Regions from separate parts of the Laceyella putida genome, predicted to be linked through region 3. Evidence: riboswitches for the same ligand, from Rfam matches in the RefSeq annotation. Region 3 holds a riboswitch; each other region holds the start of a gene.
What was found. Region 3 has a riboswitch for S-adenosylmethionine ahead of metH (methionine synthase). Riboswitches for the same ligand answer to the same signal wherever they lie in the genome.

Region 1 (7,423 bases), on a different contig from region 3:
GTGGGAGCACGCTTACTACCTCAAATACCAAAACAAACGCCCAGCTTATATCGACGCTTTCTGGAACGTGGTAAACTGGGAGGAAGTGAACAAGCGTTATCTCGCAGCACGCGGATAATGACGGGGCCCTTGCCCTCAGAAGCACAACCTGACAAGCAGGTTGTGCTTTTTTTGTTTGCCAGGGCTGACGGCATCATGTTCCAAACCTCATTTTTGTTGTGAAAGCAGTGATTTTAAGTTTGCAGGTGAAGGGGATGCGGTATATACCATAAGAGCATGTGGGCATTTTTGCGTGGGATAAGCAAAAAGTGTAGAATAAAAAAATGGTTTCACCCTCATATTTGGCTGCGTGCTATCGCAAACTAATTTCACAGGAGGTGGGTGCAATGGCACGCAGAAGAAAAAACAGGTTATTGATTCCAAATGCAAGACAGGAAATGGACTTGTTCAAGACGAATGTGATGAGCAAGGTATTGGGCACGAATATAACGAGCCCAGATGACGTAAGTATGGAAGTAGCCAAGCAACTGGATATTCCGCTTAAGGAGCAAGGGAATGGCGAGCTGAAAGCGGAAGACGCCGGCAAAATCGGCGGCGCCATCGGTGGAAATATGGTGAAAGAGCTGATCCGCATGGCGCAAAGTGCGATGGCGGACAAGCAAAAATGACGGTTTGGCTTGTATTAATAGTCAGTTAAGATTAATTAAGAAATCATTAGATTTATAGATGCGGATGAAGCGCGAAGTATAATGGGGATAGATGGGTTAAGGAGGGGAGTGCCATCGAACGCATACTCTTGCTTTCAATGGGATTTGGGACAGGCCACAACGCTGCGGCAAAAGCTTTGGCCAGCGAATTTAATAAACAGCCAGCTGTTACGGCAGAAGTCGTCGATCTTCTGCAATTGATTCCAAACAGTTTTCATCCCCTGTTGCAATCTGGGTATCATGGCATGTTAAATAAATTTCCGACCTTATACTATTATTTATATGATTGGACTCATCATAATAAAGTCATCCGGTATGTTTCCAGTGAAGTGATCGAAAAGATGGGCTGGTCCATTCGCAAAAAGCTGAATCAGCTGATCTGTGCGACGGAACCGACCAAAATCGTAACCACCCATCCGTTTGGTTTGCTCATGTGTCCAGGCAAATGCGAGCAGATTCCAACGGTGGGGGTCGTGACGGACTATGAGTTGCATCCCATTTGGCTCGCGCGGGTGCCGCATGTCCTGTGTGTCCCCAAAAGGTTGCCCAACCAGGATCAATTTGAGCGGATTCAGTGGAAAACGGGACTCACTTTGGTTGAAACGGGAATTCCGGTTCATCCGTCTTTTTATGAGTATGTCTCCAAACAAGAGGCCTGCCGTCGGTTGGGGTTGTCTTCCCATCGTCCGGTGGTTCTCATAATGGGCGGAGGTACCGGTCTAGGTCCATTAGAGCAGATTGTGAATGAGTTGCAAAGCTTAACCCATCTGCAGTTTGTCGTTTTGGCGGGCAAGAATCGGACGCTGCATGAACGGTTGACCCGGCAGTTTACCGCGCCGCATATACGGATTGAAGGGTTTCGAACCGATATCCCCTTATGGATGTCCGCGGCGGATCTATTGGTTACCAAACCGGGCGGATTGACGATTAGCGAAGCGATATCCAAACGGTTGCCCATGCTGTTGTTTGAGGCCTTCCCAGGGCAGGAAGAAGCGAATCAACAGTATCTCCTGCATCACCGGGTGGCCATGATTACGCGTCCATCCACCATCCGCTTGCAAGTGGCCAAACTGTTCGATTCGCCGATCCAAGTGGGGCGGATGAAAGAGCGGTTTGAGTCGTTGATGTCGGTGGATGCCAGCAAACAAATCGTTAGAGAGACATTAAAAGCGAAAACCTCCATTTTACAGACTTTGTGACGAAGTCTGTTTTTCTTTTTGCTCCGGCAACGCATGGGCGGGGTGAAACCGCTTGCTAAATGGAGCGACCTTGGAATATTGTAAATGGAAGGAGGGAAATGCGGATGAAGTTGGTTACCTATATGGTTAAAGCGGATGAACTCAATATTCAGGCACAGGATGGAGTGTTGGCGCGTTTGGGTTGGGTGCGGGACGGCCATGTGATCGACGTCGGGTTGGCCCAGTCGTATTTGGAGATGAAGCAAAACCTCGTCTTTCCTTACCGTCTCGCCACGGATATGCTCACCTATCTGGAGCGGAGTGAATCGGAGCGCCACTTTTTGCAGCAGTTGGATTCCGCTTTGGGGCAGAGAGATTGGTTGAATTTGAAGGTGGAAGGGGAACCGGTTGCCTTAAGTTTAAAAGAGGTGGATCTGTTTTCGCCCCTTCCGTTGCCGACCAGTTTGCGCGATTTTTACGCGTTTGAGGCCCATGTTTTGACCTGCCGCCAAAAGCGGGGGTTGAAGATGGTGCCCGAATGGTATGAGATTCCCGTTTTTTATTTTTCCAACCATCGGGCCGTGGTTGGAACGGAGATGTCCCTAAAAAAACCGGCTTATACCGAACAATTGGATTATGAATTGGAAATCGCCTGCGTCATCGGCAAAAAAGGCAAAAACATCGCCCGGAGCGAGGCGCTTTCCCATATCGCAGGGTTCATGATCATGAATGATTGGAGTGCGCGGGATGTGCAACGGCAAGAAATGGCGGTCGGCCTCGGACCGGCGAAAGGAAAAGACTTTGCCACATCACTGGGCCCCTATTTGGTGACAACGGATGAGTTGGAGGATTGTCGCGAAGGTGAACACTGGGCACTGTCAATGAGCGCGCGTGTCAACGGAAAAGAGCTTTCCCGGGGGAATGTGAAGGATTTGCATTGGACCTTTGCGCAAATGATTGAACGGGCTTCGGCGGAGTGCGAACTGGTCCCCGGGGATGTCATCGGGTCGGGAACGGTTGGCACGGGTTGCCTGTTGGAATTGGGCGAGGAGATCCATCCTTATCTGCAGCCGGGCGATGTGGTGGAACTGGAGATAGAACGGTTGGGCATATTGCGCAATCGGATCATATAGGAAGTTGTCTCATTTCAATGTTGACAATATTCCTATATTGGACCATAATGTATTAAAATATCGGAAAATTGATATTAACAGTTTTTCTTTTCTTATCAAGAGCGGCGGAGGGACTGGCCCGATGAAGCCCGGCAACCTCGGTGTGTATTTACCGGAAGGTGCCAAATCCTGCAGTGCATGTTGAAGGCACTGAGAGATAAGGGGAATGGTTTTGGCCGCGTGTAAAAACCCTCTTCTTATCCAGAAGAGGGTTTTTTATATTTATTACCTATTTGGAGGGATTGGGATGAAACAGGTACGAGTGGCTCTACTTGGCTTGGGAACGGTAGGGACTGGAGTATGGAAGATGATCCAGAGCAATCAGGACGTGATCGCTAGGCGTACAGGAATGTTGGTAACGGTTGAGGCGATTTTGGTGCGCAACATCCATAAAGACCGGCAGCTTGAAGGGGTACAAGCTTTGTTGACGTCTCGTTTTGAAGATGTATTGGCGCGTGAGATTGATGTGGTCATCGAAGTGATGGGTGGAGTGGAGCCAACCCGTACCTATTTGCGACAAGCGATGGAAAAAGGGTGCCATATTGTTTCCGCCAATAAGGAGCTATTGGCTCGCCATGGAGAAGAATTGCGGGAATGGGCGAAGCGGCATGGGGTGCAATTGTCGTATGAAGCCAGTGTGGGCGGAGGCATTCCGATCATCGGCACCGTTTCCCATTTCTTGAAAGCCAATCGCATTTACAAGGTTTCAGGCATTTTAAATGGAACGACCAACTTTATTTTAACTAAGATGAAGGAAGAAGGTCGTACTTATGAGGACGTATTATCGGAAGCGCAACAAAAAGGGTATGCCGAAGCGGACCCGACGGCAGATGTGGAGGGAATCGATGCCGCCCATAAGTTGTCCATCTTGTCCCGACTCTCTTTTGATGTGTGCGTGACTGTGGATGAAATTCAGCGGCAAGGCATCACGGATGTGACCCCTGTCGAATTATCCCTTGCCCATCAGCTGGGATTTGCGATCAAGTTGCTCGCTTCCGCTGAGCAATTTGGCGAGAATGGCCCCGTAGCGTGTTGCGTTTATCCGACCTTGCTCCCGCTCAACCATCCATTGGCGAGCGTGAATGATGTGTACAATGCGGTCCACGTTGAAGGGGACTTTATCCAAGACCTGACTTTGATTGGACAAGGGGCCGGTGAGAAGCCAACAGCCAGTGCCGTGGTGGAAGACTTGTGCAATTTGGGGCGGGTGTCGGGACAATCCTTAACCAAGGCTGTGCGATGTCCATTGTTGGATGGGGCGAGCGAAGGCGGCCTCCGCTTTCATTTCTTGGAGATTTCTTCGCTTCAGGGGTCGGCGACCAAAGCGATCGAACGTTTGAAGAAGGCCGGCGTGGCCGTATACGCATGGGAAACGAAGCGGGAGGAAGAGACCACTTGGTTGGCTTTTATCGCCAGGGGGTTGGAGAAAGATGGAGAAAGCGAGCTGTTTAAAGAGTTGGGCTGGCAGACGACGCGAGTGATCAATCGCCCTGTGCTGGGTGGCGAAGCGCTTTTCGCCGCAGATGTGGTTCCGTTCGCGAAGGCGGCGGCTGGGGTGAAATAAGTGTTAGCAAAAAGGCGGCGCCTTGGGTGGCCGTCTTTTTTAGGGACGACTGTGTGGGATGATTCCATCTGTCAGGATGGTAACACCATATTACCAATGAACATTCCTTTTTCCTGCGCTTAAAAATTATTTCGGGTACAATAGATTTAGTGGACCTATCAGAAGGAAAGGAAAACGTTGGATGAACAAGTCGACCAAACAAGGAAAACAGATTCGCCTGAAACGGGGAGAGGTGATCGAAGTCCCGATCCGCCGGATTGGCATCAATGGGGAAGGCATGGGTCACTATCAAAAGCAAGTGGTCTTTGTGGAAGGCGCGGTGCCGGGTGAAACGGTTGTGGCTCGGGTAACGCAGGTGGAAACCAAGTTTGCCAAAGCCAAACTGTTAAAGGTAAAGAAAAAATCGGCTTATCGGGTGGAACCGCCCTGTCCGGTGTATCGGGAGTGTGGCGGGTGCCAATTGCAACATATTGACCGGCGGATGCAGAAACGCTTAAAACGGGAGTTGGTCGCGGAGAGCTTTGCCCGATACGCCGGCTTGAGGGACCTGCCGATCAGGGAGACGATTACGATGGATGAGCCGTGGTCCTACCGCAACAAGGCGCAACTCCCATTGCGGCAGATTGGCACCCAAGTGGCCATGGGGATGTTTTCCGCCGCTTCTCACCGCTTGGTGGATGTGAGTGAATGCATGGTCCAACATCCCCTCCTTAACCAAACGTTAAGTGAAGCGAGACGGATTGTGGAAGAGTTGGGAATAGACATTTACGACGAGCGGAAACATCGGGGCACGTTAAGGCATCTAGTGGGACGGATTGCTTTTGCCATGGAAGAGGTGCAATTAGTGCTTGTCACGCGGACGAAAACATTTCCTGAGGAAGAAGCCTTTGTGCGGGAAGTGACGAAACGACTGCCTCAAGTGAAAAGTGTGGTGTTAAACTACAATCCGGCGAAAACGTCTCTCGTGTTTGGCACGGAAAGCCGGCTCTTATGGGGCCAGGAAAAGTTGACTGAACGATTGGGCGAGTTGACTTATCTGTTATCGGCCCGTGCGTTCTTTCAATTGAATCCCATCCAGACGATCAAACTATACGAGACCGTCAAGGAAGCGGCCCATCTGACGGGCCGCGAGACGGTGATTGACGCTTATTGCGGTGTGGGGACGATCGGCCTGTGGCTGGCGCAGGGGGCGAAGCGCGTCATCGGAATGGACACGGTTCCCGAAGCGATCGCCGATGCCAAGGAAAATGCGGAGTTAAACGGGATTACCCACGCTGAATACCATGTTGGTGAGGCGGAAACGCTGTTGCCCAAATGGATCAAGGAAGGATTGCGACCGGATGTGATTGTAGTAGACCCGCCGCGCACAGGGTTGGGTCAACCATTGCTTGATACATTGCTGCGGGTCAAAGTGCCGCGGATCGTGTATGTTTCATGCAATCCGGCCACATTGGCCAAAGATTGCGCCCTGCTGTTAAAGAGCGGTTACCGTATCGCCAATGTTGTGCCGTTGGACATGTTTCCGCAGACGGCGCATGTGGAAACGGTTTGTGAGCTTGTGGAAGGATAGGATCAAATCTTAGAGGAGAGATTTTTGCCTGTTAGCAAACTCAAATCTATTTCATTTCCATACAGAAAAGGCGGGTGGGAGAGATTGAACCGAATGATTGATTGGAGAAAAGGGTGGCAATCGGGCATCAAAACCTCACTTACGTTGAGCAAAATCGTGTTCCCGATTGCGTTTGCCGTTCAAGTGGCCAAGCAGACGCCGGTATTGGGGTGGTTGACTGAGCTCATCACCCCCTTGATGTCTTTCTTCGGACTGAGTGGGGAAGCGGCCATTCCGCTGGTGTTGGGCAATGTGCTGAATCTCTATGCGGCGTTGGGCGCGCTATCAGCGATTGATTTGACAGTAAAGCAAGCGTTTATCTTGGCGATCATGCTCAGTTTCTCACACAACATGTTTATTGAATCGGCGCTCTGCCGGCGCGTAGGCGTATCGACTTGGATTGTGGTGTTGGTGCGGATGGGATTGGCTGTGATAAGCGCCTTGCTCATTCATTGGGTGTGGCATGGAGGGGAAGAGGTCATCAGGCACGGCGCCGTGTCATTGGCAGAGCAAGCTGCCCATGCGGGCGGTTGGGGGGATATTTTGCTCACGGCCCTGTACGTGGCGGCCAAAGGGGTGTTGCAACTGGTGGTCATCGTGCTTCCTTTGATGCTCGGATTGCAGGCCTTGAAGGATATCGGTTTTCTGGATCGGGTGGCAAAAGGAATCATGCCTTTTCTCAAGCCTTTATCGATTGCCCCGCACGGATCGATTGCGATGGCCACGGGCCTGTTCGCCGGTTTGTTCATGGGGGCGGGCCTGATTATCCAAGAAGCGGAGGAGCAAAACTTTTCCAAGCGCGACATTACCCTGATCATGATCTTTTTGGCGGCTTGCCATGCGGTGATTGAAGATACGGTCATCTTTGTTCCGCTGGGGATTCCCGTGATTTATCTCCTCTTGATCCGGTTTGTCGCGGCGATATTGCTCGCCATGGTCGTTGCCCGGTTTTGGTCAGGTCCCTCGGGACAGAAGCAGTTCATGCCGATGCAGGAAAGCGTCTAGCCTACCGGTGACAGGTATTTTTCTACGTTTTATAAATGTTTAGCAGGTTTAATCGATATAAAAGTCGAATGAAATTACTTATTATTCTATTAGAGGTTGGTTGGGCGCAATTACATGAAAGGGATGAACATGACATGGAACTCGTTTTTCGCACGATTAAACCTGCTGATGCACCTCTGTTAAAAGAA
Region 2 (7,423 bases), on a different contig from region 3:
AGATTGCGGGCGATCAGGTCCAAATCCCCCATCCGCAAGCCGGGACGGCACGCCTCCACCGCGGCCACTTGCGCCGTCAGAACGGCATCATAAATCGCGCGTTGCTCTTCACTCGCTTCCTGGTAAGCAAACGTGCGTGTTATGTCGGAACAATATCCATCCAATACGACGCCCAAATCAAACAGGACAAAATCGCCTTTTTGCAATGGCCGTCCGCCTGGCGTCCCATGGGGCAAAGCGGAGTTATCGCCAAAGAGGACGGTGGTGGGGAAAGACATTTCCCGAATTCCTCTTTTCTTCATGGCCAACTCAATCTGGGCCACGATTTCCATCTCAGTGCAGCCGATGGCAAGGGCGTCCAAGCCCACTTGCACCGCTTCATCCGCTATCAAGGCCGCTTCACGCAAAATATTGAGCTCATCGGCGCTCTTCACTAAACGCAACTGGTTGATGCGCGCATCCACCGAAGTGAAGGTTGCTCCGGGCACGAGCTGGGTGAGCGCTTCGACACGGGCATAGGAAAGCGATTCTTTTTCAATCGCGATGGTGGCGTCACGCCCAATCCCACGTTTGCGCAAGGCTTCCCCGATCATCACCCAGGGATCTTGCGCATCGTCATACCCAATGAGCTGACCCGTCCAGCCGGCCTTGCGCGCCCGCGCTTGTTCCATATTCGGGCACACGAGGAACGGGTCCGCTTCCGGGAACAGGAAAACGCCCATCAGCCGTTCATGCGGATGGCATAAAAAGCGGGTAAGATAAAACACGCTGGGGGTGGAATGTACAAACGCCATGTCCATTCCTTCTTGTTTCAACCACAGAGATATGTTTTCCCATTTACGTTCCATCGTCCAAACACTCCTATATCCATGACATCCAAGATTTTTCAAAAATATGGTGTGAGTGAATCCATTCACTAACTTTATTATACTGGAACGTTTCATTCACACACACATAAAATATTATTTAAATACCTTCGGTAAGATTTTGGTTTAAGGAGAGAGGAACACGGGAAATATCTCTCTATTAAAACTCGGACTCTCTTTTTCACTTGGTTCTGTGCGGAACAATGAGCAATTCTTAGGGGGGTATCTCGTTATGGCAAAAACCTATTTATGCGAGCACTGCGGAAAAGTCGCGGCAAAATACGAAGCGCGGCTGACGAAAGAAGGAAGAAACATCCTCGTCTGCCAGTCCTGCTTGAAAAAATTGAATGACGATCCAGCCACGCTGGCCAATCCCCATCCTTTTGATCTGGATCTTCAAGATGGGGAATCTACGTTTCAGGTATAATAAAAAAGCAGCTTCTCTCAGGCAGAGAAGCTGCTTTTGCGTTTAATAGATCGGAACCCAACCTTCTTTGGTTTTAAAGATCCGTACGGCCACCACTTTGCGGTCCGCCATCAGGGTGAAATAGTGGCGGTAATTCTCGGGCACGGAAATCAAATCACCCGGCTCCAGTTCCACATCGAAGTAACGGCCATCCAATCCTTTAATCGCAAAAATGCCATGTCCACTCACAATAAACCGCACTTCATCGTCGGTATGGTGATGTTCCGCTTTAAAATTCTCCAGCAATTGGTCCAAGTTGGGGGTGGCATCGGACAAGGATACCACGTCCTCGGTCACATAGCCGCGCCTTGCCGACAAATCGTCGATCTCACTGCGAAACACTTGAATGATCTCCGCTTTTTCCTCATCATTCAAATCGTATTTTTCCCGCAAGTGCGTCGGCAACTTGGAGATGTCCCAGTTCTCATAAATGACGCCTTGGCTGCTTAAGTATGCGCTCACCTCTTCAGGTTGGCTCAATCTTTCATCGTTGTCATGAAAACGCAATTCTGCCATAATCAAGTCCTCCTATACATGGATGATGGGGGTGGATGAAAAAACCCGTGACTGCTGCAGCATCAACATCTTCAAATGGTAAGAGCACAAGAATTCAAAGGCTTCCAAATGTTTCTTCGCTTCAAACCCATCTTTGCCCCATACGGTGACGCCATGGTTGCGAATCAACACCGCTTTGGTTCCCGGTGTGATCACATCACCCACTTCTTTCGCCAACGTGCGGAGATCGGCGAAATTCTCCACGATCGGCACGGTTATTTCGCCATCCTCTTCCCAAATCCCAAAAGCTTTGATCAACTCTTGATTGCGGAATGTGATCGCACCTTGATCGGCGTACAATTCCGACACCACATTGTTGTCCACCGTATGCACATGCAAACAGCAACCGGCGTCCGTCTTGCGGTACACCTCCACATGAATGCCCGTTTCCGCGGACGGCTTTAACGCGGTGGCTTCAACGGCTCTCCCCTCTCCATCGACAAGGAGAAAGTCTTCCAGCGTCCGTTTGCGTTTATCCTTGCCGCTGGCGCTGACCAATAATGTCAGGGGATCGTCGCACACCTTAATGGACAGGTTGCCGCTGGTTCCGGGAAACAAGTCCCGGCTGGCCAGCTCATCTTTGATCTCCGCCAACTCATGCCACTTCCGCGCCACAATGCTCATGCCACAACCCCCTTGTGCTGAAGAGATGAAAGGATGTCATGAAAGGTGGTAAACGGCGTGTAAGCGATGCCCAACTCTTCGCATTTCTTTACGAGGAAATCGCGGGCAAACACTTGGTCCGCCTGTTTCGCTGCGGCCAGATCGGTGATTGAATCACCAATGACGATCCGGTGGTACAGATCCCTCGGAAACTGTTTCAAAATCGCGGGTTTGCACAAGCCGCAATCGTTTTGACAAGTCTCATCACACCCGTAGGGCCACAGGATGCGGATCGTTTCCCCGCTGAAGTCACTGCCGTTGCAGTAGATGCTCTCCCGGTCCACATAGCCATCCAGCATGGGATAGACAAAAAAGTCAATTCCCCCGCTCACGATGTACAGCGGGATTTCCCGAGCTTTGGCAAATTGCACAAACTCAGCGAAACCGGGGCGTATGCGCGCATGTTCCAGCACGAACTGAATGATCTCCTCCTTCAGGGCAACGGGCAACATGGCAAACATCTGCCCCACACCCGAACGGATCGATTGGCGCTGGGCCAACACATTCTCTTTGATCGCTTCCCACGCCGGAGGGGCAAATTTCTTCATGATCGCGATGATATTGTCCGTATCCGTGATGGTGCCATCGAAATCGCAGAACAGAATCGGTTGTTTGCTCATGGCCGCACCCCCCCACCCCAAAGCGAAAGCGCTTTGGCCAACTCAGGATGGGACGCACCCACTGCTGTCGGATCCCCACCCGCCAACACGACTTCGATCGCTTGGCGAAAAGCCCGTCCGCCGCCAACGGCGCCGTCCGGATGACCGTGCACTCCGCCACCCGCGTTAATGACGCAATCATTGCCGAAATCATCCATTAGCACGGGCACCAGCCCAGGATGAATCCCTGCGGAGGGAACGGGAAACGCGGGGCGAAGACCGGCCCACCCACTCACCAAGTGAGCATGGATTCCCAAGGCGTCTTGTTTGGGGATGGCGACACTGCCATAAGGGGATGGGAACAAGACGAAGTCCGCCCCCGCCAAACGCAATAACTTGCCTAAGAGCAGCGCCCGGTCCAACCCATACAGCGCGGAGGAGCTGAATGCGCCGGAGACAGCGGGATGAGCCATGATCGGCACGGAAATATCCGTATCTTCAGCCAGTTCTTGCAATACATCCAGCCCATACGCAAACACATTGAACAACAAGGCGTTGGCTCCTAAATCGACCGCCCGTTTCGCCTTTTCTTTCAGCTCGGAAGTGCGCCCCGTCAGATTGACGGCATACAGCGTCTTGTGTCCCGTTTCCGCTTCCGTCTCGCGCAGCACTTCTTTGGCTGCCCGAATCCGTTCGGCAAAGGGGGTCAAGGGATTGTCAAACAAGATCTCATCATCTTTGACCAAGTCGATGCCACCCAACGCCTGAGCGCGCAACTGATCTTGAAAGTAGGACAGGTCTCGCCCCAACATCGCCTTGAAAATGCTCATCACCAGGGGCCGATCAGCCACGCCCAAGGCCTCCCTGATTCCTTTGATTCCGTATTGCGGTCCCGGAAAAGCCTTTAACAGCTCGGGGGATAAGTCAAGATCCACCAGTTTGATCTCGCCGTCGAGAGAAAGCTTGCCAAACACGGTTGTGAGAATGGCAGGCAAATCCGGCGAGAAGTTGGCCGCGGGATAAGCGATTTTAATCAAGCCCCTGGTACGCTCGCCGCCGAGATAACGATTGGTGCGCTCCTCATCGGGAAGAGGGATCACTTCCACCACTTCCCCTTTATGCCGCTCCAATTGGGCTTGTTCTATCGCCGGCAGATTGGTCCAGGAACCAACGGTAAGCCCCAGCGCAATGCCCTCCGCTTTTTTATTCAGGTCCGCCTTCGCCTCATGCACGAGATAAGTCGCCACGACTTGGCCCATACGCTCAACTCCTTACAATAAAAAACCCCTTCGCGAGGAAGGGGATGATCAACAGACTCCACTTCCTCCCATCTCTCAGCTGATTCGCTGCAAGAATTAGCACCGTGCCGCCAATGGTTTGCACCATGCCCCTTTGTCTCCAAAGGCGTCCCATCACCTGATGGGTTGAACGGTCGGTTGCTGGGCTTCATCGGGCTCGTCCCTCCGCCTGCTCTTGATGAGAGAAAACATATAATTCCGTTTCAATTTTCAATTTTCCTTGTCATTATGTCATATAATCTCTACTATGTCAATGGGTTTTTCACGAATAGGCACTTGGCCATCCGGTCAGCCGCCTCGATCAGACGCTCTTCGCTGGTCAGCATGCCAACCCGGACATAAGCATCTCCCGCTTGCCCAAATCCAAGCCCCGGCGCCACCGCCACATGCGCCTGCTCCAACAGGAGGTCGGCAAACGACTCCGAGGTATGCCCTTGTGGCACCGGCAACCAGCAGAAAAAAGAACCCGCGGGCTTCTCCGCTTGCCATCCATGCCCTCGCAACCGGTCGATAAACACATTGCGACGCCGCTCATACGTGGCCACCAGCTCACGCACACAATCTTGCGGACTTAAAAGCGCGGTCGCGGCGGCCTGTTGGATGGCGCCAAACAAACTGACGTAAAAATGATCTTGTAGCAAATTTATGCTTTCAATCACTTCTTCATTGCCCACCGCAAAGCCGACGCGCCAACCCGCCATATTGTACGTTTTGCTCAACGTGTAAATCTCAATTCCCACCTCTTTGGCCCCTGGCGTCTCCAAGAAACTTCGCGGTTTCAATCCATCGAAACCGATGGCGGCATAAGCGAAGTCATGAACAACCAACACATCCCGCTCGCCTGCCTTCCGCACCACCTGGACAAAGAAGTCCGCATCGGCGACGGCGCCGGTCGGGTTGTTGGGATAATTGAGAAACATTAATTTCGCTTTGTCCCATGTCTCGGCGTCGATTGCGTCCAAATCCGGTAAAAACCGGTTTTCCGCCAATAACGGCATCAAGGCCATCTCCGCATCGGCCATGGCGATCCCTGACCAGTAGTCAGGATACCCAGGGTCGGGCACCAGCGCGACATCGCCCGGATTGAGGTAGCACTGAGCAATCTCAACCAATCCGACTTTGCCGCCAAACAGTACCGCTACTTCCGTCCGGGGATTGAGTTCCACCCCATATTCCCGCTTGTAAAACTGGGCGACCGCCTCTTTGAGGAAATCATGCCCGCGAAACGGCGAATATCGATGGTGTTGGGGTTCATCCGCAGCTTGTTTTAACGCCTCTACTATATGCGAAGGAGTGGGCAAATCCGGATTCCCTTGGCCTAAATTGATCACATCATGTCCTTGCGCCTGCAACCGGCCCACCTTGGCGACCAATCGGGCGAAAAACTGTTCAGGAAGGCGATTCAGCGCTTCCGCGCGTTGAAACCTTTTCAAGATTCCTCACATCCACTCTCTCGTAAATGTTCTTGAAATTCTAATGGTTTATGTTATATCGTTGAGGAGAATCTGTCAAAGTCTTTTTTGGGAGGATGTTTCTCCTATGCGATTAAAATGCGCTGTGATTCAAATGGATATCGCCTTCGGGCAACCGGAAAGCAATATGGCCATGGTCGAACGGAAAATTGCCGACGCGGCCACGAATAATCCAGATGTAATTGTCCTGCCAGAATTATGGACCACGGGCTACGACTTGCCGCGCCTGGATGAGATCGCCGATTCCGACGCGGCAACAGTGAAAGCCTTCATGGCAAAGCTAGCCCGACAATACGGCGTCCATATCATCGCCGGTTCGGTCGCCGAGCGGAATGCCGCCGGCACATGGAATACGTTGCTCGCCTTTAACAGCCATGGTGAGCAAGTGGGCGAATACCGGAAGGTGCACCTTTTTCGCCTGATGGACGAGGAGAAATACCTCCAGCCCGGGGAACGCATGGGTTCCTTTGAGCTGGCTGGCATCCCTTGCGCTGGGGTCATCTGCTACGATATCCGTTTCCCCGAATGGATCAGGAAACATGTTGTCGCCGGTGCGCACGTGTTGTTCGTCGTCGCGGAATGGCCGATGCCGCGACTCTCCCACTGGCGTAATCTGCTCATCACCAGGGCCATCGAAAATCAATGCTATGTCGTCGCATGCAACCGGGTGGGCAGCGATCCCAACAACACCTTTGCCGGCCACTCGCTCATCGTCGATCCCTGGGGGGAGATCGTGGTTGAAGCGGGGGCGGACGAACAAACCTTGTTTGCGGAGATCGACCTGGATCAAGTGACCCACATCCGCAAACAAATCCCCATCTTCACGGATCGTCGTCCGGATTTGTATTAAGCCGAACCACCACAGGCAATCAATTTATTCTGTTGACAATCTTCTACACAAAAGTGTATTATTCCATTAACAATCTTAAGACAACGGCATATGGAAGTAGTCTCTTATCCAGAGCAGGTGGAGGGAAATGGCCCGATGAAGCCCAGCAACCGACCGTAATACCATCGCGAGATGGGGCACCTCGTCAACACAAGAGGAGCCGTGGTGCAAACCACGCAAGGCACGGTGCTAATTCCAGCAAAACGATGATTTTGCGAGATAAGAGGTTTGGAGCGTATGATCCGAGCCTCTGACAGGAAGAGGCTCTTTTTATATGCCCTGAAGGAGGACTTCCAGTGAGCCTGCAAACAAAAAAACCGTATGAAGCATTGACAACGGAAACAGTGGTTCAAGTCGTTGCGCCATTAAATCACTTCGATGATGTGAACCAATTGGAGATAAAAGAAATCGGAGATGGGAACTTAAACTATGTCTTCCATCTGGTTGAACCCGCCACGGGCAAGTCGCTGATCGTCAAACAAGCCCTTCCTTATGCCAAAGTTGTTGGCGAAAGCTGGCCACTCACCTTGGACCGCGCGCGGATCGAGAGTGAGGCGCTCATCAAAGCGGGAGAATATGTCCCCGCACTCGTTCCCAAAGTGTATCATACAGACA
Region 3 (7,423 bases):
TTTGCGCGAGCAACCGGATATGCTCCGGGGTGGTGCCACAGCAACCGCCCAACAAGCTAACCCCTTGCTCCACCAATAATTCGGCCGTTTCCTCAAAATAGGCGGGATTGGATTTGTACGACAACTCCCCATCGCTGATCCCCAACCGACTGGCGTTGGGAAAAGCGGTGAGGATCAATCCGTCAGGCACCACCGTTTTCTCCAAGCCGCGCAATAACTCCATCGGTCCCAAGCGACAATTGAGCCCGACTCCATCCACCCCCTGCTCAGCCAATAGTTGATACGCTTCCGTGATCGAGTAGGCATCACGCGTCCTGCCCACTTCCAGCATCGAAAACTGGGCGATCAAGGGCAACTTGGTCAGAGGACGTATCACTTCCACCGCCAGCAACATCTCCTTGACATCCAGGAATGTCTCCAACAAGATTCCGTCTACCCCGGCATGCAACAAAGCGGTTGCTTGTTCTTCATACATGTCACGATATTCTTCCTCATCGTAAACGGGCACGCGCCCGGCGCAGATGGAACCGATCGAGCCCAGGACATAGGCGTCGGTTCCAACCGCTTCGCGCGCCAAGCGCACCGCTTCCCGGTTGAGGCGTGTCACTTTCCCTTCCAGGCCGTAACGCGTCAGCCGTTCACGATTGGCGCCATACGTATGCGTTTCAATCACACGCGCTCCCGCCTCGTAGTAAGCCTGATGCACACTCGCCACCAGGTTGGGGTCGCTAAGCACCAACTCTTCCGTGCAATCCCCGATGGAGACACCCTGTTGGTATAAGTAGGTGGTCATCGCCCCGTCGCCCACAAGCAGCTCGTCACGCAACCGTTCAATTAAATTTGGCTTGCCCATCTTTTTTCCTCCTTACACCGCATTGAAATAACGGGCCTCAGGATGTGCAAATACCATCGCCGATACGGACGCTTCCGGTTCCATCATAAACCCTTCCGTCAACTCGATTCCGATCTCTTCCGGCCCAAGCAGGCGGAACAACTTGACTTGATCTTCCAAATCGGGACAAGCCGGATATCCGAACGATACGCGTATCCCTTGATATTTGGCGGCGAATCGTTCTTTCATCGTCATGGTGACAGGATCTGGGAACCCCCAGGCATTGCGCATCACCTGATGAATCCGCTCCGCAAATCCTTCCGCAGTCTCCAGCGCCAGCGCTTGCAACAAGTGGGACCGCAAGTAATCACCCTGCTCTTTCCATTTCTCCGCCTGGCCGCGAACCCCCAGTCCGGCGGTGACGGCGAAGAAACCGACCGCATCCATCTCCCCCGACTCCACGGGACGCACAAAATCAGCCAAACAGAGGTAAGATCCCTTCGTTTGCCGCGGGAAGGTGAACCGTTCGATGACGCGGTCATGATTTTCAGGATCATAAATCAAGATGGTGTCGCCATCTGCTTGCGCCGGGAAGAACCGATAACACCCTTGCGGACGGATCAACCCTTCGCTTGCCGCCAAAGCAAACACTTCATCAACTTGCTCCTTCAATTGGCGCGCCTTTTCATCTCCAGCGGCCAAAAGTTCCGCCACATTCCCTTTTAAGCCAAGGTGCTTGCCCAGGAGCATCTGGTCATTGATATAAGGGTGGAGCTGCTTGAGCGGGACATCGCGGTACACGTGCTTCTCATAATCCGGCGGGATGAAAATAGGCGCTTGGCGATTGACGTCACTGACCCGCCGTTCGGCCACAACCACACTCACTTTGACTTCCGTCGCCGCCGCTTCCGCTTTGGACCGCTTCGCCTTCAGTTCCGCTTCGAGTGTCGCCCGCTCATCCGGACTCATCAGACGGTTGGCCAAATCAAGGCCATTCATCGCATCTTTCGCGTACAAGACTGGGCCGCTGTACTCCGGCGCAATCCGCGTCTCCGTAAACTTGCGCGACAACGCCGCCCCACCGACCAACATCGGCACATGGATACCCGCTTTTTTCAAGTCTTGCGCGGTGATCACCATCTGTTGGGCCGATTTCACCAACAAGCCGGACAAGCCGATCATGTCGGGCCGTTCACGCCGCGCCACTTCAATCAATTGTTCCGGTGGCACCTTAATGCCGAGATTGACCACTTGATAGCCGTTATTGGCCATGATGATTTCAACCAAGTTTTTGCCGATATCATGGACATCGCCTTTCACCGTCGCCAAGATCACTTTCCCTCTCGCATGCGTGTCCATTTTGTCCATGTGCGGTTCGAGATGGGCCACCGCCGCCTTCATCACTTCCGCACTCTGCAACACCTCCGCGACGATTAACTGGTTATCGTTGAAAAGGCGTCCAACTTCATCCATCCCAGCCATCAGCGGACCATTGATGATATCGAGCGGTTTGTACTTCGTCAGTGCTTCGTCCAAATCGGGATAGAGGCCATCTTTGCTGCCTTCCACCACATAGCGCGCCAACCGTTCTTCCAAGGTCAAGTGGTCGAGTTGCTTTTTCTCTTCCACTTTTTTCTCGCGGTAGAAAGCCGTAAATTGGGCCAAGACGGATTCGTAATTGTCGTGGTTGGTATCGAATAGCAACCTTTCCGCCAATTCGCGCTCCTCTGCCGGAATCGAAGCGTAGCGCTCCAATTTCTCCGTATTCACAATGGCATAATCGAGCCCCGCTTTAGTGCACTCATACAGGTAAACGGCATTCAGCACTTCGCGACCGGCGGGCGGCAACCCAAAGGATACGTTGGATACCCCCAATATCGTGGCGCAGCGGGGGAGCGCTTCTTTGATCAAACGGATGCCTTCCACCGTCTCCTTGGCCGAGCCGATGTATTGTTCATCCCCTGTGCCCACCGGAAACACCAAGGGGTCGAAGATGATGTCTTCCGGCTCAAGCCCATACTCTTCCACCAACAGCTTATGCGAGCGCAACGCCACTTCCAGCTTCCGTTCACGCGATACCGCCATTCCTTGTTCATCAATGGTCCCCACGACAACGGCGGCCCCAAATTGCTTCACCAGCGGCAACACCTCTCGGAACCGCTCCTCGCCGTCCTCCAAGTTAATGGAGTTGATCACCGCTTTTCCTTGCGAATACGTTAAAGCGCGGGCGATCACTTGCGGGTCGGTGGAGTCGATCATCAGCGGCGCTTTGACTTTCTTGGTGACAAATGCCAAGAACCGTTCCATATCAGCTAATTCGTCACGGTCGGGGTCGGCCAAACAGATGTCGATGATCTGGGCGCCCCCTTTCACCTGTTTGCGCGCAATCTCAGACGCTTCTTCATAACTCCCTTCCGCAATCAACCGCTTAAACTTGCGCGAGCCGATCACATTGGTCCGCTCACCCACAAGGATGGGACGATTGTCTTCAAGAAAAACCGCTTCGATCCCCGAAACCGCCGGGGCATGGGCCGCCTGTGGCTGGCGTGGCGCGATGGTTCTGAGCGCTTCACTCATCGCCCGAATGTGATCCGGCGTGGTGCCGCAACACCCGCCGGCGATGTTGAGCCAGCCATTCGCCGCAAACTCCGCCACTTTTTGGGCCAGGGCACTTGGTGTTTCCAGATAATTCCCGTTTTCATCAGGCAATCCGGCGTTGGGATAACAGCTGACGGCACACCGCGCCATGCCCGCCAATGAGCGGATATGGTCGGTCATAAACTCGGGTCCCGTCGCACAGTTTAACCCCACGGCAAACGGCTTTAAATGTTCGATGGAAATGTAAAAGGAATCGATGGTCTGCCCCGCGAGCATCGTTCCCATCGGCTCAATCGTGCCGGATATCATCACGGGCAGCTCCACGCCCAGCTCGGCAAATGCCTGCTGAATCCCAATGCTTCCCGCTTTGACGTTCAACGTATCCTGCGAAGTTTCCAACAGCAAGAAATCGACCCCGCCTTGAATCAAAGCTTTCGCCTGCCGATAATACCCTTCAATCAACTCGTCAAAGGTGGTTCCCCCGGTGACGGACAGGGTTTTGGTCGTCGGTCCCATCGCCCCGGCCACATAGCGCGGCCATTCCGGAGTGGAAAACTTTTGGCACGACTTCACGGCCAACCGAGCCGCCGCCAAGTTGATCTCTTCTGTCAATTCAGGAATTTCATACTCCGACAGCACCACGGGCGTCGCGCCAAACGTGTTGGTCTCCACAATATCGGCTCCTGCGGCGAAATAGGCATCATGGATCGATTCAATCACATCAGGCCGGGTCAGGTTCAACATCTCATTGCATCCATCCAAGGCTTCTCCACCAAAATCCTCCGCGGTCAGTCCCGCCTGTTGCAACATCGTCCCCATCGCGCCATCCAAGATCAGGATCTTCTCTTTCACTCGCTCAACCACACTTTGTTTACCCATGCCTATCCCATCCTCTGCTAAAAATAAAAAACACCTCACATCTCCGAAAGATGAAAGGTGTTAGCCGCTCACTTGTAGCTCTCATCTTTCAGAGAGATCAACTCTCTGACTGGAATTAGCACCACATTGGCATGATCCAACAGGTTGCCGGGTTTCATCGGGCCAGTCCCTCCACCGCTCTGGATAAGAGATCATTTTATATTCTAATAATATACCGATATTTCTATGTTATGTCAATGGTTATTCAAAGATCCGACGCGATTTGTTCATTTCTTTTTGCGTACGGTACATCCGTTCTGTCGCTTCTTTGAACTTCTCCACGTCCCCCATTTTTTCATAACAATCTGCCAGTTCATAATAGCACAGGTACACGCTCTCTTTGCATTTGTTTTTGTCGGCCACTTTCCCCGCGCGCTTAAAATATTCAATCGCGTCCAGGTAATGGTTCATATTTTTCATGACTTGTCCCAGCAAGATGAGCGCCGCGCTCGTCAACATGCCATGATGAATCCGTTCCGCCAGTTCCAAGGCTTGTTTCAACGTTTCTCTCGCCTGTTCCATTTTCCCTTGCATGAGATACACTTGCCCCAAGGAGCAGATCGCTCGCACCCATTCCTCTTTATTGCTCAAGTAGTCTCCCAGCTCCAGCACGAATTCGAAAGCCGTCTCCGCGTCGACCAATTGGCCCGCTTCCTTATATGCATGGGCCAATACCGACCATAAATGGAACATCTCATCGTATTCTTTGCTGCTGACAGCGATTTGGCTCCCTTCACGGGCATAGCGTATCGCGTCTTGATAAAGCTTCATCTCGCGCAGGAGTTCGGCTCTGATCGTATACATCTGAATCACCAGCTGGCGCGAACGGATCTCAGGCAGCCGTGTCCACACTTGTTCAATTCCGCGCAACGCTTCATCCGTGCGTCCCAGTTTGTGCAAGCTTCTAATGCGGGCCAACGAGAGCTTCACAGGAGTTTGTTCGAAGCTTTCTTCTTCACCCACCAAAGCATCCAAACCCCGTTCGACATATTTCAATACCTGTTCCCAGTCTTTATGCTGCGCGCGGCATTCTGATAAGCATAAGTAACTGGCCGCTTCCAGATTGGCTTTGGGCGAATAAGGGTCCTGGTAAGCGAGGCGAATCGCTTCACTCAACTCCCGTTCGGCTTTGCGCCAATCCCGTTTCGCCAAATGAATCCGCCCTTTCAGGTAGTGGATTGTCGCTTGATGTTGTGATAAAACCTCATCGGATAAATCGGACAAAAGAGCCAAAGCACGTTGAGTGTTTCCAAGTTGGATCATGGTTTCGATCGCGGTGAACTTCACCTGCAAACTTTCGATGCTGCCCGTATCCTTTTCGACCATGTCAGGCACTTCACTCAAATCGAGGCCGAGCTTGTTCATGAGATAAAGGACTTTATCCTTATTCACATGGGGAACGCCACGTTCAATGTTACTGATCGTAGCTGTGGAAATATGCTCGTCAGAGAGGTCCTCCAATCTCAATCCTCTTTCTTTTCTCACTTTACGGATATATTTGCCAACTTCGCTCATTTCCAAAATGTTCATCGCGACCTATCCTTTCCGAATACTTGTTATTTCTATATTACTCCATCTATTTCATTTTATAAAGGAATAAACATATAAATATTTCCAAATTAAGGAGTGTAATTTTTTCCATAGACTTCATTTTTTAATTCTTACCCTTTCATCGCTCCGCAATAACACATAAAAAGAGGAATAATCTGAAAAAACGAAGGAAAAAGAGACTTTATTTTCGTCTCTTTTCCAATACAGAAATATTTTACTGCAACAACCATCGTTCCAATAGAATGAAGCGTCGCGACAAACTTACCGTTTTGGGGCTATTTGATTAATTCAACCAATCCCCGGGCTCCTGCCACCACGATGACAGACAACCCCCAGCCGCTGAGCAATCCCGTCACAACACGGACCCCATTATTGCTCAGCCGCAAGCCCAACGACTGCGTTCCCCCATCGATGAGCATGGGAAGCTGGGCCAGCATCCCCACTGCCCAAGGGAGTGGGGGTGTGATCAATAACATCGCCGGAATAAAAAAATACCCCAGCAATATCCCCGTGCAACGCGCGCAAATGGGCAAGGGTTGTCCGCCCATATTAAAACACCGCTCCGGTTTGCGATGGCAGGGAACGATCATCAACCTGTGAAGCCAACGGTTCACCGCATTCCCCTCCTCTATGTACAATCCACACAGTCACAGTCCATGCGTCTAAACGGGTGCATGGTGGAGCAATCCGCGGAACAATCGAGGCAGTCAAGACAGTCGAGGCAGCCTCTCAGCCCGTCATCTTCCCGCTTCTTCTTCCGAAGACGCGAATAAAAGAAAAGCCACAAGATAAAGAGAGCGATGCTCACCGCCAAACAGACGCCCCCTTCCATCACCATCCCTTGCGTGAATAAGATGCCCGCGGCGACCGCCACCAGCAAAATCAGCGTCAAGCACACAAAGAACAAACGACTTCCCCCTTTCTTGCCACTGTTCGTTTGGCGCGGCACATGGTAAAAGTAGCCGCCCATGACAGATGATTCACTTTTTTATCATAACTGCTCAGGCTAGCAAGCCCCCTCTAGACTACCCTTTCTATCTTCATTCGCACACGACATACAGTCATGTTTTTATCAATAACATTCTTTTCACAGTAAACATTTTCCCACTTTCACTTATGATAGATTGGTTACAAAAGGTTAAAATATCTATTTCAAAACATTTTATCGGTTGATGTATTTGCTATGGCAGCGCTCAAAACCCGTCACCCGATGAAGGAAATTGATAGAAAATGATAGATTATGATTGATTGATTGAAAACTTTTCGCTAATATAGGGAGAAGAGAGGTGAGTGAATACGCTTACACTACAACGTCACCAAGTTATTTTGAATCTGTTGAAACAACAGGGCGTAGTCAAATTGCAAGAGCTCGTCCAAGCGACTGATTCCTCCGAATCTACGATCCGGCGGGATTTGATTGAACTGGAGCAGCGCCACCTTCTCAAACGCATCCACGGAGGGGCCACCCAGTTGCAAACCAAGGGAACTGAACCCAGCATCGCCGAAAAATCAACCAAAAACCTT

Region 1: another riboswitch for S-adenosylmethionine. It lies ahead of ACFQNG_RS08460 (homoserine dehydrogenase); the one in region 3 lies ahead of metH (methionine synthase).
Region 2: another riboswitch for S-adenosylmethionine. It lies ahead of ACFQNG_RS05895 (2,3-diketo-5-methylthiopentyl-1-phosphate enolase); the one in region 3 lies ahead of metH (methionine synthase).

Annotation. Positions count from the first base shown of each region.
Region 1 is NZ_JBHTBW010000021.1:4,736-12,158, forward strand. It holds gene ACFQNG_RS08440 (superoxide dismutase) at 1-118, shown strand, start outside; gene ACFQNG_RS08445 (small, acid-soluble spore protein, alpha/beta type) at 387-668, shown strand; gene ACFQNG_RS08450 (MGDG synthase family glycosyltransferase) at 806-1,906, shown strand; gene ACFQNG_RS08455 (fumarylacetoacetate hydrolase family protein) at 2,011-3,018, shown strand; SAM riboswitch class I at 3,108-3,221, shown strand; gene ACFQNG_RS08460 (homoserine dehydrogenase) at 3,305-4,621, shown strand; gene rlmD (23S rRNA (uracil(1939)-C(5))-methyltransferase RlmD) at 4,803-6,191, shown strand; gene ACFQNG_RS08470 (nucleoside recognition domain-containing protein) at 6,285-7,235, shown strand; gene ACFQNG_RS08475 (GNAT family N-acetyltransferase) at 7,370-7,423, shown strand, end outside.
Region 2 is NZ_JBHTBW010000015.1:96,262-103,684, forward strand. It holds gene ACFQNG_RS05870 (M24 family metallopeptidase) at 1-848, opposite strand, end outside; gene ACFQNG_RS05875 (hypothetical protein) at 1,099-1,293, shown strand; gene ACFQNG_RS05880 (1,2-dihydroxy-3-keto-5-methylthiopentene dioxygenase) at 1,336-1,848, opposite strand; gene ACFQNG_RS05885 (methylthioribulose 1-phosphate dehydratase) at 1,861-2,511, opposite strand; gene ACFQNG_RS05890 (2-hydroxy-3-keto-5-methylthiopentenyl-1-phosphate phosphatase) at 2,508-3,170, opposite strand; gene ACFQNG_RS05895 (2,3-diketo-5-methylthiopentyl-1-phosphate enolase) at 3,167-4,408, opposite strand; SAM riboswitch class I at 4,474-4,632, opposite strand; gene ACFQNG_RS05900 (pyridoxal phosphate-dependent aminotransferase) at 4,693-5,880, opposite strand; gene ACFQNG_RS05905 (carbon-nitrogen family hydrolase) at 5,987-6,769, shown strand; SAM riboswitch class I at 6,871-7,034, shown strand; gene mtnK (S-methyl-5-thioribose kinase) at 7,105-7,423, shown strand, end outside.
Region 3 is NZ_JBHTBW010000005.1:40,169-47,591, reverse strand. It holds gene ACFQNG_RS01560 (bifunctional homocysteine S-methyltransferase/methylenetetrahydrofolate reductase) at 1-853, opposite strand, end outside; gene metH (methionine synthase) at 866-4,309, opposite strand; SAM riboswitch class I at 4,388-4,499, opposite strand; gene ACFQNG_RS01550 (helix-turn-helix domain-containing protein) at 4,550-5,878, opposite strand; gene ACFQNG_RS01545 (DUF2085 domain-containing protein) at 6,175-6,513, opposite strand; gene ACFQNG_RS01540 (hypothetical protein) at 6,528-6,806, opposite strand; gene ACFQNG_RS01535 (DeoR/GlpR family DNA-binding transcription regulator) at 7,190-7,423, shown strand, end outside.